2 regions of the Pedobacter sp. JCM 36344 genome follow, and region 2 is predicted to be linked to the other one. Evidence: riboswitches for the same ligand, from Rfam matches in the RefSeq annotation. Region 2 holds a riboswitch; the other holds the start of a gene.
The links. A riboswitch is a leader RNA that binds a small molecule or an ion and turns the genes downstream of it on or off. The one in region 2 is predicted to bind cobalamin.
Positions count from the first base shown of each region.

Region 1 (5,714 bases), on a different contig from region 2:
ATAAGCCGGGTTCTGTATCCAATAAAATTGGACTTCTATCATTAATCCAGTATAAATGTTGCCATTTATCTCTAACGACCTACCCACTAACATCGAACGAGCAGCCCTACATGCGTTAGCCTATTTGGTCTTTCAACTCCCGGGGTTTACAAATCTTCCGGTCTCCCGGAACAATCGTGAGCCCTTACCTCACGTTTTCAACCTTACCTGTGCCTTGAGAGCCATCGGCGGTTTGCTTTCTGTGGCACTTTCCATAATTCAGGTATTCATTCCTGAACCTCTTCCCGTTAGGAAGCGAGATGCTCTATGTTGCCCGGACTTTCCTCTCCGAAACGAGTTCGCAGCGATAGAACGGCTTGCATTTTTACTGCTAAAATACAAAAAAAAACTGTTGAGAACGTGTTTTTGTTCTTGGCCTGGAAAAATTAAGATAGGACGGGTTAGAATTATTTATTAATTTAAGGAAATGAAAAAAGGAAATCAATGGTTGGGCTGGAGGCTAATTTGCGGGTTAGTGGTCCTTTTGATACTGCGGAATACTGCAGAAGGCGCTGTTTCGAAATACAGCGATGTTTTTTCTGCTTCTGAAAAATTTATTAGTTCGTTGAGTTCAGAGCAAAAGGATATGGCTGTCGTGGGTTATAATCAGGCAAATGCGGTAAAATGGACCAACCTTCCGTGTGGTTTGCAATGCAGGGTAGGGATCCTTTTTGGTAGTTTATCGGCTTCGCAACTGTCTTTGGCTAAGAATGTAGCAAAGGCTGCTTTGGGGGCTTCTATTGGGGCTGGCTATGATCAGGTAATGGGTATCATGGAAGCTGATGCCTTCTTAGGTAAGGGACGTAAAGAATATTCTTCTGATAATTACATTATAGCTTTTTTAGGGATGCCTGATAGGGCTGAAAAATGGCAGCTGCAAATTGGTGGTCATCACTTAGCTGTGAACCTCACTTTTAATATGGGTCGGCAAGTCTCTGCGTCGCCATTGTTTATGGGTTTAGAGCCGCCAGAGAATACTACATTGAAAGGTAATCATGATGCATTAGTGGATGTTTTGAAATCATTAACTGATTCTCAGCTTGCAAAAGCCAGACTGGTTGAAGGTTATGGGGATGTGTTTGTGGGGCCGGGTAAAGATGGAGCGTTCCCTGTTATTAAGGCAGGCATAAAGGCTTCTGAATTAAGTCCCCAACAAAAATCAAAGGTGCTGAAAGCCATTTTACAATGGGTTCACATTGCAGATGAATCAACTGCTAAAGAACTTATGAAGACATACAGACTGGATTTAAACGACACTTTTGTAGCTTTTTATGGAGGAGTTGACCTGAGCAAAAAATCTGATTATGTTAGAATCGACGGACCAAGTGTCTGGATTGAGTTTATATGTCAGCCGGGAGCGGTTTTCCCACAAGGCATACACTACCATACCGTCTATCGCGATCATTTGCGAGACTATGCCTCCAGCTTTCAGTTCGGAAGCACAAAACAGTAGCTTATACCAGGGTCGGACTTCACTACGAACCTAATATAGGCTAAATAGTAGCTATCGCCAGCTAATTACAATTGGAAAGATCAGCTGCAACTTCATTTTGGGTGTAGTTTCCTTGCTTATTACCGAAAGTGTTGGTAACATACACAATCATCTGTGCAATATCAATGTTAGCAAAGTTGTGATCAGGCATTTTTCCCTCATATTTCTCACCTGCAACAATCATTTGCTCTGATACACCATTCTTAATCCAGCAAGCAAGTTTCTTCTTATTGGATTTAAGGAATAAGGTATCTGTAAGCGGAGGAGCTAATTTAGCCAGCCCTTCGCCGTTGGCTCCGTGGCAATTCTGACAATAAGCAATATAGAGATCGCGGCCGTTCGTGTAATACATATCCTGTTGGACCTGACGGGCATCCTGACAAGAGATCACTATCGAGGCTAAGGTTGTAAATATGATTGCTAACAATAGATAGTTTCTCACGGCTACTTAGTTTTTGTTTCAGCAAGCAAGTTTTTCAGATCCTTTTGGAGCAATTCAATCTGATCATCATTGGTACTATCATAGGCACCACGCATGCGGCCATTACCATCGATCAACAGGAACCATCCCTGATGTATGTATTTTTCCTTTTCGTTCTGGTTTTCGATCACAGCTGATAGATAGCTCTTTTCCGCAATGTTATATATCGCATCTTTAGTACCGTATGCAAATTGCCATTTGGGCCCATCGACACCTAGCTTTTCAGCATACTTCTTAAGTTTTGAAGGAATATCATATTTATAATCTATGGTATGAGATAAGAACATCAGGTTTGGCTCGTCTTTGTATTCGTCGAAAAATACTTTCAATTTTCTATGCATGGTTGGGCAGATGCTTGTGCATGAGGTGAAAAAGAAATCTGCAATGTAAACTTTGCCTTTAAAAGTTTGGTTCGTGATGCTTAAACTGTCCTGGTTTAAAAAGTTGAAGCTGGCTATTGGTGCAGGACTTAAAAACGGCAGTGGCTTTTCTTCCTTGCAGGATGAAACTAAAAATAAGACCGAGAACAATAGGCCTAACAGGAATAATTCTTTGGTTTTCATATTTCAAATGTTGTGGGGCAAATGTACAAATTGGTATTGATATCCTTTTTACATAAGTTTTCGCCAACAAGTTCTTTACTTTATTTCTTCATCAACCGGAATAGGTTTTACTTAGCTGTAAATTAATAGGGAATCTTGTGAGAATCACGAACTGTCGCGCAACTGTAAGTAACAACAAAGGTTTTTGCCAATTTATGTCCACTGTTTCACTTGGAAATGGGAAGGGTGGTAAAAATGTTACAAGTCAGAGCTATTGATTCAAGGATATTGGGGTCGCAAAAGGATAGGAGACTAATTGCCATACGAGTATGTTCCCAATTAATTCGATCTTTGCTCCTCTAATAGTAGTGGCACTCTTTAGATGTATTATTTTTTGAAATATTCACAGCGTTTAATTGGTTTAACCCCGTTGCTTTTTTATACAAGAAAGCGATCAAAGATATACGTGAATTTATTGCTGGCGACACTGCCGCCTCGACGCTGGAAGATAAGTCAGCTTATACGCTCTTGCTGGTTTCTAACGTATTCGGCGCAAAACCACAACAATTAACCAACAGTTTTTTTAACCAATCATTATTAAAAAGGAGAATTATTATGTTATACAAAACAAAATCTCGCCAGGTTGCCATACTAAAGTATTGGCTCTCAGTACCACTTTTTGCATCAATGGTCATTCTTTCATCAGCCACTGCAACTGCAGAGAAATTGACGAAAGCAATTGAATCCAGTCCAATTGTTGAGGTGCTTTCAAACCCTGAATTAAGTCCTATTGAAGAAGTGAAAAGTCCTGATTTAAACCGAAAGATTGAGACTCACAAAAAACTAAAGGCGAAGCCTGAACAGCCAAAAAACGGTAAGGTTCAAGCAGAAATTTCTGTAGTGAAAGATAGGATGAATCGCTTACAGAATATTATGGATTATATTTAGTGATTACAAGCCAAAACAATCCGACGATGAACTTAAAGATGGAGTATCTTATTTTTCATTTGATGTTAATGAAAGTAAGAAAACCAGCAATTTCAAAGTAATAAAATCTATTAATCCAGAATTGGAGCAAGATCTATTAGAACATCTTGATGCTTTTAGTGATACGGTTAGTCTAAAAAAAGGGACATACAACTTTTATCGTGGGCGGGATTACGGCTTTTTAGGCGATGACCATACTAAAACCCTTGACAAAGCTATTCATTGTATCTTTGGGTTTAAAAGTAATTTGATTTCATCTTTCATATCCCAAGATGAAACTAAATCCGAAGCTGGCAAAATAGTAAATTATGTAAAAGTGCCTTACTTTACCAATCCTATAATCGTAGTTGACGGTAAAGTTGCCAGCTATAAAGTTACCGAAAAAAGATTTAAATTAGACGAAAGTGTTTACCCTAAACAGCATAAGATGGATATCCTAAGGGGTGACAAAGGGATGGAGCTTATTGTATTTTCTTGCTATCCGAAAATCATTTTCAAATTCTCTCTCTTTTCCTGGAATAACGTTGAGCATGGTAATTTCTGTAATCATAGTTGTTTAAATTTGGATAACGCCAATATACACCATATTTGAAATACAGCTTGTATGACTCAATATTATCAATTTAGGACGATGTCAAGTTTTTCCAGGACTAAGTGCCCCTGCTACTGCACTAACGGCGTACTAACAGGGGGTAAAGAGCACATTCGTTGGGAAAAGGCATGCTTTTGCCCAACGAGTGTGCTCTGAGTTACCTAGTTGTTTCCTAGTTGTTCAGACCACAGCCTGCTAGTAAAAGTACTTTTGGAATGAGGACCGATGGTTGTCGTTTCTTATAATGAAAGTAAATAAATTCAATTAAAATAATAATTACAAAATTAATATGTGATTATTATGAAATTATTTGTTTCTTACGTTAATTATTCGTACCTTATAATATAAGATACTAATGTTCCTGAATGGAGCTTGTTAATCAGATTATCAACACCATTCGCATTAACTAGAAGCTGATTACTATCGCCGTTAACAACAGCATAACAAAGTTCGCGATCGCGACGCAACTAAAAACAATAAACTAACAGATCAAATTAAATGATCTGGAAAATGATCAGCCTCAGGCTGACATGTACAACGTTCCTCTCTTCTTAGTCACAATTCACCATTCACTTTAGGATTATTGCTAGCACTTATCCTTATTTCCAATTGCACCATGATTGATCAAATGGGAATCTTGGTTGCTCGCTGTGAAGCGTTCAGCATCGCTCTTTGACGTATTATTAAATCTTGCCCTTAGGTTTTTCTCCTAAGTTGATTGTATAGAACTATGGTGCTGCTTAGAAAACATACGATTTATCGTTAAATTCACATATCGGTCTGACTGAACGCTTAAATTCTTATGTGCGCAGTTGGCATTTTAAGTGTACACTTAAGGATTTATGTGCACATTTACCAGTTTAAGTGTTCCGTTAACCCATTTTAGGTGTAAAATCTGCTTTTTTTTAATATCAGTATTGTAGGTTCGTTTAAGCAATCAACCAATGCCGCTTCTAATTATGCTACTAAATACTTCTACATTTCCCTATTTAAGGACTACAAAGAAGAGCCTCACTGGTTTATTACTAGTTGCCTCTTCTACGTCCTGGCTTCGAGTCTGCTTCGAGTCTGCTATGTGTCTGCTTCGGCTCGGCCCGAAGGAAACAGCCATAAAACACATAGCAAAGCGGTATCCGAAAAGTTTCAGTACAAACCACATATCAACCAGAACGTTTCATCAAAGTAGCGCTTTGTCTACCTACTCTGTTTATGATGACCTGGGTAATCTGAGGTATGTAGTGCCTCCTGGTTCAGTGGGACAAGCTCTACTGAAGAAACTGACGCCAGCTTCAGTGGTTTGGTCTATACTTACCGCTATGACGGGAGGCACAGGCTGGTGAGAAAGAAACTTCCCGGTAAAGGCTGAGAGTTTATGTTTTATAACAAACTGGACCAGCTGGTGATGAGTCAGGATTCTATGCAGCAGAGTGTAAAAAAAGGTCTATGAACAAGGTTTAATTCATATTTTTTTAATGTGAATTTGTACCATGTTTGCGCCAAGAACCTTGCAGTAAATTGTAAATCAAATAGTTATAACGTGTTGTGCGATTAAAAAAAGAGACGAAAATGGATAAAAAAGTT
Region 1 covers NZ_JBKHKK010000019.1:8,426-14,139, reverse strand. The annotation lists RNA gene rnpB (RNase P RNA component class A) at 1-363, opposite strand, end outside; gene ACHFIZ_RS16180 (DUF3500 domain-containing protein) at 467-1,492, shown strand; gene ACHFIZ_RS16175 (c-type cytochrome) at 1,554-1,973, opposite strand; gene ACHFIZ_RS16170 (SCO family protein) at 1,976-2,575, opposite strand; cobalamin riboswitch at 2,661-2,848, shown strand; gene ACHFIZ_RS16165 (hypothetical protein) at 3,170-3,502, shown strand; gene ACHFIZ_RS16160 (hypothetical protein) at 3,624-4,133, shown strand; gene ACHFIZ_RS16155 (hypothetical protein) at 5,093-5,473, shown strand.
Region 1: another riboswitch for cobalamin. It lies ahead of ACHFIZ_RS16165 (hypothetical protein); the one in region 2 lies ahead of ACHFIZ_RS14135 (TonB-dependent receptor).

Region 2 (5,714 bases):
TTGTCCGAGATAAGCACTCACATATGCTTTTCCCTTGCTAAAAGTAATATACCTGCAATTGATTATGTCAATTTGCTGGATGCGTTTACCTGTTTTGACATTCAATACTTCGACTTTATTAGAACCATTTACCACTACATATAATTTTGAACCGTAAACTCCAACATCATTCCCAACATCACCTAGGCCTTTAGTGACTTGGGGATTAGCCTGATTGTAAATGTTTCTTCGATAGCTACCAGTAGTAAAGTCAACATAATCCAACGAGGCTTTATTCATACTCATATTCCCTTCGTTAACCAGATAAAGCCCCCTTACTGATGCATTTGGCTCAGCTGGGAATAATGTATTTATCAACTCTTCAGGAGCTACTTGAGTATCTTTTCTACAGCCGATCGATGCGGTAGACAAGAAAATGAAAAGCAGTATCCTGCCACTTATTTTTGTATTCATATCTTATAATTTAAGGTGAAGCGATAGGAACGACCTGGCATAGGGAAGTTAGCGACCACATCGTAATACTGGTTTAAAAGGTTGTTGATTTCCAGGCTTAGTCTAAGCTCATTTGATCTTAGCTTGAGCAAATAATGCAGTGCGAGGTCATGCGTATACCATGGTTCCACATAGTTCACGGGAATGTTTGCTTTTTGATTGTAGCGTTCACCGGTATAGATAAAACTGTAGTTCATTGATAACGTCCGATAGGCGGCCCCTCCCAGAAACGAGCCACTATGCTTTGGGGTATACGGAAGCTGTCTTTTATAACTTAATTGTCCCTGACTAATGGGAGTTACATCTATGGCATCCTGATAAGTATAAGTTAGTCCGGCATTTAGCGCTAGCTCATTTAGTCTCAAGAAGCTCTGCAGATTGAAATCAAAACCTTTGATATATGCGTTCCCAATATTTTCGATACTCCAACGCTGGGCATTATTACCCGGTAAGGCAACTATTTTATCTTTTACTTGATTGTAGTAGCCATCTGCCTGCACAGAAAGCTGCTGCAACTTAACATTTTTAAAGCGCTTTACGTATGTTAGGCCCAGATCGTATTGTTTAGCGTATTCTGGTTTTAGGTAAGTTCTTCCAAAGTCGGTATAGTAAAGGTCATTGAAGGTTGGCATTCGGTATATGCTTTTATAAAAAGACCTCAACCGAAATTCCTTACCTGTAAAGGGTTGCCATGATAGCATTAGCGTCGGCGTTAGTTTTTGCTTATCTCCGGCAGGGGTGCCATCCATTACCCTATCATTTAGGTAAGTTCCCAACACATTAGCCTGAATATCAACTTTATTAAAATTAGCATGTATTGCTAGCGCAGTTAGGAAAGTATTTCTGCTTGGATAAGAAAACCTGTAAATGTTAGCGTCAAGTGTATTAAATTGATAATCCGTTGATAGTACTAGCTCCCAGATTTTGTTAAGACGATACTGATTCGCCAGAGACAAATACACTTCCTGCTGTTTAAACTTACTATCTAGCAGTCCGTTAAGTGATACAATTTCAGGATCTAAATACCTGTTATAATCATAACCGTACTTACCTGCAGCAAGCAACGTGTATTTTTCTCCGAAGGCTTTCTGAAATGATGTTTGTAGAAAAGCATTCTTGTTCCATGTACGCTGTAGGTAATCAAATTTATTGCTAACAATAGCCCCCGGAAGTCCCATTTGATCATTGTATAGATATACTCGAGCATTGAAAATACTGCTGTCTTTCAGCAGTCCATGCACCGCATATTCCAAGCGCATCCGTTCTACGTCACTGTTGTTCCTAACTGCGATAGTATCAAATACACCGTTGGTGTATCTGAATTTGTATTTACCAGTAGCTTTTGTGTACTCTGCATTTGCACTTCCACTAAATTCATTGCTCAATTTATTTTGAAGGGATACCGAAGGATTAAACAAACCAAACGAACCTGTTTTGATTGTAGCATTAACATGGTAGCGTTCGTAGTCCTTAAATTGTGGGTTTTTCGTTTTTAAATAAAGGGAACTGCCGACTGAGAATCCCTTGGCAGCCTGAAAAATTTGGCTCTTTTGACCGCTATAAAGCCCAATTTCCGATATATTATCTAAGGAAAACTTACCAAGATCAACTTGCCCGTTTTGTGCATTACTCAACTGGACACCATCATAAAAGACACCTGTGTAATTACTCCCCATACTACGGACATTGATGGTCTTCAAACCTCCTATTCCCCCATAGTCTTTAATTTGCACGCCAGAAAAAAAGCGAATGGCATCTGCCACGCTTATGCTATTGAGCTTTTTCAATTCTTCTCCCAACAGCAATTGCAACGGCGTTGAAGAAGTTTGTCGCCTGCCTATAGATTGAATTTTAACCTCATCTAAAGCAATGTTATCTGTCTGCGCATTTACATTGAAAGGTGCATAACAGAACACTACCAATAATATGGCAGAATAATAGGTAAAAGAATGAAATCGCCCAAAGGCGGTTTTGTTTCTTGTCATTTTTGTTGCGAGTAATTAAACCCACAGCAAACAGTTAGATCTAGGAAATGAAATACATAAATAAAGCATTCACTCCAAGCTTCAATCCCCGAAAGCTATGAAATATTAAAGCGCTTGGCAGGTCTTCTGACTTACTTCCGGAGATCCTACCTTCCCATCTTTGCAGACAGTGGCGATGATTTGGACACCGTTATGAAGCTTACAGCTGCGGGACAGTTACGGAATTACACCGTATTCCCTTTTAATCCCTGTCGGCAGACAGGGAACCAAAAGCGAGGCGAAGGTAGTTAATAATAGAGTATTGAACAAACTTCATTATCTTTAGTTAATTAGCTAACCGATGAAGTACATCCCTTTTCTTCTCATCTTCTTAATGACCCTGAATACTATGGCCCAGGAAAATGACCGACACCTTATTGAAAACATACTTAAAAAGTATCCAGATCGGTTTAGCTCGGTGCTGAATCATCCAGACAAAAACCAGATACAAATTTTATACACTCAAGTAAACAGGGATAAAAACAACAAACCCTCATTCAAGACTTATAGTTACAACTTAGATAATCATCGTTATTTTTATCCTGCCAGCACGGTCAAACTAGCTGCAGTAATATTTGCATTAGAGAAAATAAACGAACTAAAAATAAAGGAGTTAAGTGCTCAGTCGGCTATGATCACTGAAAGCTCATACAATGGACAAACCGCAGTTGCTACAGACACTTCGTCAAAAAACGGCTTGCCATCAATCGAACACTACATTACAAAGATTTTGCTTACCAGCGACAATGATGCATTCAATCGTCTATTTGAATTTATTGGTCGGAAAGAACTTAACAAGAAACTTAAGAAATATGGATTTAAAGATAGTAGAATTCTCAACCGTTTGGCGATAGGTGACGCTGGGGAATGCTCGAAGCACAGCAACCCGATTAAGTTCTATGACGGTGAAACACTTATATATGCCCAGCCCCAACAATATGATCCAAAAGAATATCCGCTTAAGTTGACAAACACATTGATGGGTAAAGCTTACCTGAATAGTGCAGAACAGCTAGTTGAAAAGCCTTTTTCTCTCCAAAATAAAAATGCTTTTAGTATTTCTGATCAGCAGTCTTTGATCAGGAAATTAATGCTTCCTGAAGCATTTTCCGCAGAAGAACGATTTCCCTTAACTAGTGAAGACTATAAGCTCATCTATACCTACATGAGTAAGCTACCCACAGAAAGTGATTTCCCAAAATATAATGTTGTGGAATTCTGGCCCACCTACGCTAAAATGTTATATTTTGGACGAGAAAAAGACGCGGTCATAGACCCTGGAATCAGAATATTTAATAAGTATGGCGACTCTTACGGCTTTATTATTGACAACTCATACTTTGTGAATTTCAAAAACAAAGTTGAGTACTTCCTAACAGCGGTCATCCAATCAAATGAAGACGGCATCTATAATGACGGAAAGTATGAATACGAAACTGTTTGCTTTCCTTTTCTTAAAAATCTAGGTAAAGCGATCTATAGTTTTGAACAGGAAAGGAAGCTCGTTATCAAGCCTAACTTAAGTAAACTTAGATTTAAATATTAGTCTAAAATTTAAGTAAATTAATTGCTTTTATTTGTAGCTGAGTTTTAACATAATTTAACACCCACAGTTTTACGTTTTTTTTGATCTTTATATCCATGTTTAAAGAAATTCGCAATAGATATATCCGGTACCCTGTTATTCTTCTATACTCAATTATAATCTTCTTTTGCGCCCTACAAATCAACTTCTTATGGTTATTTGGTTATTCCCCTTCAGTTAAAGACATCAAGATTCCAACGCAGCGAGTGGGTTCTGAATTATATACTTCTGACGGCAAATTAATCGGTCGATATTATAAGGAAAACCGAACTCCTGTAAGCTTCGAAGAAATATCCCCAAGTGTAATTAATGCGCTAATTGCCACCGAAGACGTCCGCTTCTACAAACATATGGGAATTGATTTTCGCTCTCTTCTGTCGAGCGGAATTTCCACAGCCATAGGCGATAAACGCGGCGCAAGTACAATAACTCAACAGCTTGCTAAAAATCTTTACCGCACCAGATATAACAAGTCGCAGGGTTTATTGAGTAAAATCCCTTTGGTTCGTACGATAATTGCAAAACTCAAAGAATGGTCTACAGCGGTTAAATTAGAGTCCAACTATTCTAAAAATGAGATCATCACGATGTACCTCAATACTGTTTCTTTCGGAAACAATGCGTATGGTATCAAAATTGCTTCAAGAATCTATTTTGACAAAGAACCGAATACCTTGAATATTCCTGAATCAGCATTACTAGTTGGAATGCTCAAAGGTACATCATTATATAATCCGGTTAAGAATCCCGAAAAAGCCCTCCAAAGAAGAAACGTTTCACTTTCGCAGATGAATAAATACAATTACATCAGTGCAGCGCAGTTAGACAGCTTTAAAACAACGCCAATCAAAATCAAAGAAGGAAGTGTTGACAACGGCAGAGATGACTCCTACCTGCGCGCAGCGGTGGACAAATATCTGGAAAAGTGGTGTGCCGATAATAATTATGACCTCTACGAAGACGGCTTGAAGATTTATACTACGATAGACTCGAAACTTCAGAAGTACGCGGAAGAAGCCGTTGCTGACCAAATGAAAACACTTCAAAGACGTTTTTATAGTGTTTGGGGCAACGAAGATCCATGGGAGGATTCTGATAAGAAGAAAGTTGATTACCCTAATCGGGCAATGAAAAATCTTCCAATTTATAGTGTGTTAGAAAAGAAATTCAAGGATAATCCGGACTCCGTTGAAGCGTATTTCAATAGAAAAAAGAAGATGAAGATCTTTACCTGGAAAGGCAATCGTGACACGCTATTTTCTACAATGGATTCTATCAGGTATTATGGCAAGATCCTGAACACTGGAATGATGACTCTCGACCCTTTCAGTGGCAAGATAAAAGTTTGGGTAGGTGGTATTGACCACCAATTCTTTAAATACGATCATGTGAATCAATCCAAGCGTCAGGCAGGCTCTACTTTCAAACCTTTCGCCTATCTGGCTGCGCTGGAACAGGGTATGAGTCCCTGCACAACTTTTACGGATAAACCCGTCCGCATTCCATATCAGAAAAATGGGAAAACAGAATATTGGGAACCTAGAAATGCGGATTGGAGCAATAGTTATAGAGAAATGTCGCTGCGCTGGGCAATGGCAAAATCTGTGAACACG
Region 2 covers NZ_JBKHKK010000014.1:102,723-108,436, reverse strand. The annotation lists gene ACHFIZ_RS14140 (YncE family protein) at 1-453, opposite strand, end outside; gene ACHFIZ_RS14135 (TonB-dependent receptor) at 450-2,477, opposite strand; cobalamin riboswitch at 2,576-2,763, opposite strand; gene ACHFIZ_RS14130 (serine hydrolase) at 2,818-4,062, shown strand; gene ACHFIZ_RS14125 (penicillin-binding protein 1A) at 4,158-5,714, shown strand, end outside.